Regions from separate parts of the Paenibacillus sp. LT-B23 genome, predicted to be linked through region 1. Evidence: riboswitches for the same ligand, from Rfam matches in the RefSeq annotation. Region 1 holds a riboswitch; the other holds the start of a gene.
What was found. Region 1 has a riboswitch for cyclic di-AMP ahead of ACWXW9_RS01565 (3D domain-containing protein). Riboswitches for the same ligand answer to the same signal wherever they lie in the genome.

Region 1 (3,107 bases):
GAAAAAAACATGCGGATATTTTTAAAATGTGCGGCCCACATACTCAGCAAATTGCCCTGACTTTTGATGACGTGCCTGATTCCCGGTATACGCCGCAGGTTCTGGACATTTTGCACGCGAATGGTATCAAAGCCACCTTCTTTATCGTCGGTCACCGTGCGGAAAAACACCCGGGCATGATTCGCCGTATCATACGTGAAGGCCATGCCATAGGCAACCATTCCTATACCCACCCGGATTTTAGGAAGGCTTCACCGGAACGCTTTCGCAACCAGATTAAGAAAACAGAACATATTTTGGAGGCCACCGTGGGCTTTCGACCCAAGCTGATTCGCCCGCCCTATGGTGAAATAACGGAGCCTCAGATCCAGTGGGCGCGTCGTCACGGCTACATGATTGTAAATTGGAACGTAGACTCCCTCGATTGGAAGGGACTGAGTAAAACACAAATTCATCGTAATGTGATCCCGGCTACCGGACCAGGCTCCATCATTTTAATGCACGCAGGCGGTGGTCAAAGCTCCAACCTGAAAGGCACTGTTCAATCCCTGCCGGGTCTTATTCAAGCGCTGAAAGCCAAGGGGTACAAATTTGTCACGGTTCCACGGCTACTTCACACCTCGGAGCGGAAATAACAGTAAAGGGCTGTCTTACGAGCAGATGCATTCTGCTCGTCAAGACAGCCCTTTTTTAATCGACAAAGCCCATATGAATCAGGACCGGCGATTAAGTTATTTGATATTTGTTTACATAATATATATTATGTAAACAAAATTCATGGCTTATACAGTCTATTTATCAATGACGTACAGCTTCACATTTTGGAAACCAAAGTCATTCACAAAAGATGGACTTCCCGGAATGAAAATATCAATCCGTTTCCCCGTAATGGCGCTGCCCTTATCGCGGGCTACCGCTACAAAAGATTGATCCGGCAGCCCTGGATGGGAATAGCCTGTAACCAACACTTTCGTACCCAACGGAATTACGCTTGGGTCTACGGCAATCGTACCGAGCTTAAGCGGATTTCCGAAATAGTCTACCGCTCCCCATTTTCCATTTTCACTGGCTGCTGCGGAATACGCTGTGGCCTTCACATCAACTACTTTGCTGTAGTTAAATGTTTTGCCCCATGCTTCAACCTGTTGACCGTCACCGGCCGGCTCTTTCTCGGACAAAAGCTGAGGCTTCGAATCTGAAGCAACATTTACCTTGTTCTCGTCCGGAACCTTAATTTGTACTCCTGCATATATATTGCTGGCAGCAACATCCGGGTTCTCCTTTTGCAGATCCTCTACGGATACCCCGTAACGCTGAGCAAGCAAAAAGAAGGTATCACCTTCCTTGGCGGTATGAAGCGAAGCGGCGTCGGCTACCCCTGCTGTCTGTGCCAATCCTGCTATAGCTGTGGCCAGCACTGCAAATTTCATTGTTTTTCCAATACGTTTCAGATGTTTCAAAAGATATGTACCTCCTCTAATATGCCTGCGAAGTTAGCTGTCGGATTCGGACTCAGGAGAAGCCCTATGCTTAATGCAATTCACCCCTAGGCACCTTCCATCCATTCGTATGAAGACGGATCAGAAGTGACTGCCGTTGTTACGTCCCCCGCACTTCCCATGATTTTGGGTCCCGCATTCAGCGCCTCTCGTTGCTGTCTGCTGCCCAGGTAAGTTTTGGCTCACTGCATAATATCACAATTTTGTAACCTTATCTGCATGAAAATGTTGGGAACCTCGAACATCATACTATATCCGTTACAATTTTGTCATCAAGAAATCGAAAAGAGTTACAAAAGTCTGAACGAGGATGACAAAAAAAAGAAAAAGCCCTCCCGTCAAACTTCTGCCGTGGAGGGCTTGCTTCATAGCCTTTAAAAGCTCATTTCTTATAAAACCTTGGCAAGAAAATCCCGGGTACGGTCATGGCTTGGTGTACCAAAAACCTGCTCCGGTGTACCTTGCTCCACAATTTGACCATTATCCATAAAAATAATGCGGTCTCCTACCTCGCGGGCAAAGCCCATCTCATGCGTTACGATGACCATCGTCATGCCACCCTCAGCCAGCTTCTTCATCACGTCCAGCACCTCTCCGACCATTTCAGGGTCCAAGGCGGAGGTCGGCTCATCGAAGAGCATCACATGCGGCTGCATCGCCAAGGCGCGTGCAATTGCAATCCGCTGTTTCTGTCCACCGGACAACTGGTTTGGATAGGTGTCTTTTTTGTCTTCAAGTCCAACGGTACGCAGCAGCTCCAACGCAATTTTCTCTGCTTCCTTTGCTGACTGGCCTCTAACCTGGGTCGGCGCAAGTGTCAGATTTTGCAGTACTGTTTTGTGTGGGAACAGATTGAAGTGCTGGAACACCATGCCCATTTTCTCACGAGTTGCATTAATGTTGTGACCGCGTGCCGTAATCGGCTCACCCTCAAACAGAATCTCCCCGTCAGTCGGCTGCTCCAGCAGATTCATACAACGCAAAAATGTACTTTTTCCCGAGCCACTCGGTCCAATGACGACAACAACCTCGCCTTTGGCAATATCTACATTAATGCCTTTTAAAATTTCATTTCTGCCGAACGATTTACGCAGTTGTTTAACGGTGATCACTGGCTCTCAACTTCCTTTCCCATAAACCCAACAGCTTCGACAAGCTGAATGTCATTACAAAATAAATAGCTGCCGCGATTACGAACGGACTTAATCCTTCGTAGGTAATGTTCTTAATGACTTGGGCCTGATACATAATATCCACCATACCGATGGTAGAAATGATGGATGATTCTTTAATAATCGTAATAAATTCATTACCGATGGCAGGCAGTACGGACTTGAACGCTTGCGGTAAAATGACGTGACGCATAGCTTTGCCTCGTCCCATACCGAGTGAACGGGCTGCTTCCATCTGACCACGGTCTACTCCCTGAATACCTGCACGGAAAATTTCTGCCAGATATGCCGAGCTATTTAGAGATAACGTAATAATACCGGACTGAAGTGGCGTAAAATTGACGCCCAGCGTCAATGCAACCCCGTAATGGATGATCATAAGCTGTACCAGCATAGGTGTGCCACGCAGCACCTCCACGTACGCTGTACCCAACCA
Region 2 (3,107 bases), on a different contig from region 1:
CCAGCACATTCGTCCAGGGATTTGGATTTTCAAAAGGATGCGCCGAGTTGGCCCCATAGAAACCGCCCCCGTTCGTACCCAAATGCTTGATCGATTCCATCGAAGCAACGGGTCCCAAAGCAATCTGCTGCTGTGTTCCGCTTAGCGTCGTGATATCCGCCGCAGGCTGAAGTGTCTGCGGTACCTTCAGTCCAACCAGCACCAGTGTAAGTACAAAGGCCAACGGAAGAAAAATCCGTATAATCGCTTTGATAAAATCCTGAAAAAAGTTGCCCATCCCTTCACCGCGCCGCGTCAATCCTCTCATAAAAGCCGCAGCAACCGAAAAACCGGAAGCAGCCGAAGTGAACATCATCATTGTAACGAACGCCATCTGCGTCAAATACGTAAGTCCGCTTTCTCCGCTATAATGCTGGAGATTTGTATTAGTCATAAAGCTGATCACTGTATTAAAAGCAAGTGACGCTTCCATATTGCCATTTCCAGACGGATTAACGGGAAGCAGTCCCTGCAAGCGCAGCAGCACATAGCTGATCGCCACAAGCACGACATTCGTAGCAATGAAGCTCATAACGTACGTGGTCCAACGCATGCTCTCCAGCTTTTTCAATCCTATAACCTTATAAATCAGCTTCTCCGTTCCGTCAAACACCCGATCCGTCCGATTCGGTTCATTTGAGAATACATGATATATATAGGTGCCCACTGGTTTCACCAAGAGCAGCAATATCACAATCACAATTCCAATTTGCAGCAGCTCCATCATCTATTCCCTCCTTCAAAATGCTCCTGCGTTTGGAACAACAGACGAGTTCATAGCACCAGGCGAGTGCACACGTTTGCGAAAACCCGCTGCCTCTGGTGTCTCATCCACGATCTGCTGTCCCCCGCCCGTTTGATCCTGTTTAGCTGATTAGAACTTTTCAGGATTCAGGAGTGCGTAGATTAAATACACAAATACAATAGCAGTAAGCGCAAGCACAACCATCATCCTTTTCGCCCTCCTTTGGAGGTCTGCGCATCACACCAGCGTACAAACAGCAGTATCACTCCGTAACTCACAGCCATCACGAGCAGCATGTATATATCCATCATGTTCATACCCTCCCGTATCGGTCCTCAGATCGTCATTCTTACATCCTCGTAAAATCACCATACAATGAATTCGAAAATTTTAATTTATATTAGCCATACCGTAAGCGACTATCCGTTCAGCAGGAAACCCACCTCTCCATTCAAAGTGTAGATCACATGGTCTGCTCCCAAACCTCGATAAATCCCTTGAGGATTACAGCCTTGTGTAATGACATAGACCGAATCTGATGTCAGCGGCCGGCATATTTGCAGAAAACGGCACGTCAGATTCAAGCTGTTCTCAAACAAATACACGCAGCCAATTTCTTTTTTGGGAAAATTCCATTTCCCCGCTTGCATCGTATTGATGCGCACAATATGCTCCACACCCATTTTTTTGAGCTGTCGTTCCTCCTGAGCGCTATTCGTCAGAACCGCAAACGCCAGTTTTTTGTACATAAGCAATTTCACAAAATTTCTGCCCGATTCATTCGGTGCAGTGACAATGATTAGTCGACCTTCCATCAGTAGCTCCTCTCCCGGTATAAAAAGACAACAAAAAGAAGCCAAAGGAAAAAGGCTTTCCTCCGGCTTCTTACGTAACCATGATAAAATAAACCATGGCTGCACACGGCGGTTTGTTGCCTCTCCCTGTACGCTTACGAGGTTAGCTGTCGGATTCGGACGTGAGAGTCGCCCTATTTCTGGCACTTGGCCAGAAAATTCACCCCATGAGACACACGGCCCTTTAAAAGCCGAATAGATCTCCTTTGGTTCCCCCGCTTTTGCAACTGCAAAATTCAGCGCTATAGACAATTCGTTGCTGCTTCATTCACTTAATTTGAAATTACGTCTTGAATCATACACCCGCGCAAGGAACACTGTAAAGCTCACCTGCAGGGTTATAAATCGGTCTTTGGAGCAAAGAAGATTAATAATAGCGCTTACAATTTGAATATCCTTCTCCCAGCTCCTTCAAGCTCGGTTTTTCATCCCTTTTTGAAAATGACGGGCATGTCAATATTGGCGTATGGAGAGCATTTTTTGTCCCTTTTTTGTAAAAGAGAAAGAAAAACTGCTGTATGCACCTGATAAACGCCGATTGAGCCTGTTTTTACGATGAGAAGCACCGCAATTCGCCCCATTTGCAGTACCATTTGCCGTTTTGAACAAAATACAATTTTACAGTTTCAGACAGTGCAATACATCTATTATAGACTTGCAACCCTTCATTAAATTGCTTACAATTTAATTGTAAAATATTAAATCAGGAGGGATACCATGACCGTTTATGAATATGATGCACAAACCCTGCAAGGGAAAGAGATTCCGTTGTCCACATACGAAGGAAAAGTTCTGCTTATCGTGAATACAGCCAGCAAATGCGGGCTAACCCCTCAATACAAGGCGCTACAAGAGCTATATGACCAATACCATGAGCAGGGTCTTGAAATCCTGGGGTTTCCCAGCAACCAGTTTGCCAAGCAAGAGCCGGGCTCCAGCGAGGACATTTCGGAGTTTTGCCAGATTAACTATGGAGTTACGTTTCCGATGTTTGCCAAAACAGATGTCAATGGCGATCAGGCACACCCTTTATTCCGCTACCTCACCCGGACAGCTCCGGGCGTACTAGGCTTCAAAGCGATCAAATGGAATTTTACTAAATTTTTAATTACACGCGAAGGTAACGTATTTAAGCGCTACGCCCCACAGACAACTCCGGATAAACTGGCGGGGGATATCGAGAAGCTCTTGTAGCAAAGCTTACAAGCCACTTCATCACTGTTCACAAGCAGCCGAACCAGGCGGCTGCTTGTGTGGCTAGGAAAAAGGGATATAACAAAAAAGCATCCCTTCACGTCAAAAACGTGTCAGGATGCTTTTTTAACTGTGTCTTGCATGTAATGCGGTCGAGAGGACTCGAACCTCCACGGGCGTACGCCCACTACCCCCTCAAGATAGCGTGTCTGCCATTCCACCACGACCGCAAATTCTAATGTTTTGAGGCAACAGATTTATTATACTCCCTTGTA

Region 2: it holds a riboswitch for cyclic di-AMP, as region 1 does, so the genes downstream of both, ACWXW9_RS12050 (hypothetical protein) here and ACWXW9_RS01565 (3D domain-containing protein) in region 1, are expected to answer to the same signal.

The regions. Positions count from the first base shown of each region.
Region 1 covers NZ_JBSQBM010000001.1:342,145-345,251, reverse strand. Annotated here, with positions in the region: gene ACWXW9_RS01570 (polysaccharide deacetylase family protein) at 1-635, shown strand, start outside; gene ACWXW9_RS01565 (3D domain-containing protein) at 792-1,460, opposite strand; cyclic di-AMP (ydaO/yuaA leader) riboswitch at 1,468-1,642, opposite strand; gene ACWXW9_RS01560 (amino acid ABC transporter ATP-binding protein) at 1,889-2,611, opposite strand; gene ACWXW9_RS01555 (ABC transporter substrate-binding protein/permease) at 2,598-3,107, opposite strand, start outside.
Region 2 covers NZ_JBSQBM010000008.1:138,385-141,491, forward strand. Annotated here, with positions in the region: gene kdpA (potassium-transporting ATPase subunit KdpA) at 1-763, opposite strand, end outside; gene kdpF (K(+)-transporting ATPase subunit F) at 914-991, opposite strand; gene ACWXW9_RS12050 (hypothetical protein) at 1,204-1,599, opposite strand; cyclic di-AMP (ydaO/yuaA leader) riboswitch at 1,715-1,890, opposite strand; gene ACWXW9_RS12055 (glutathione peroxidase) at 2,356-2,832, shown strand; tRNA gene ACWXW9_RS12060 (tRNA-Leu) at 2,980-3,062, opposite strand.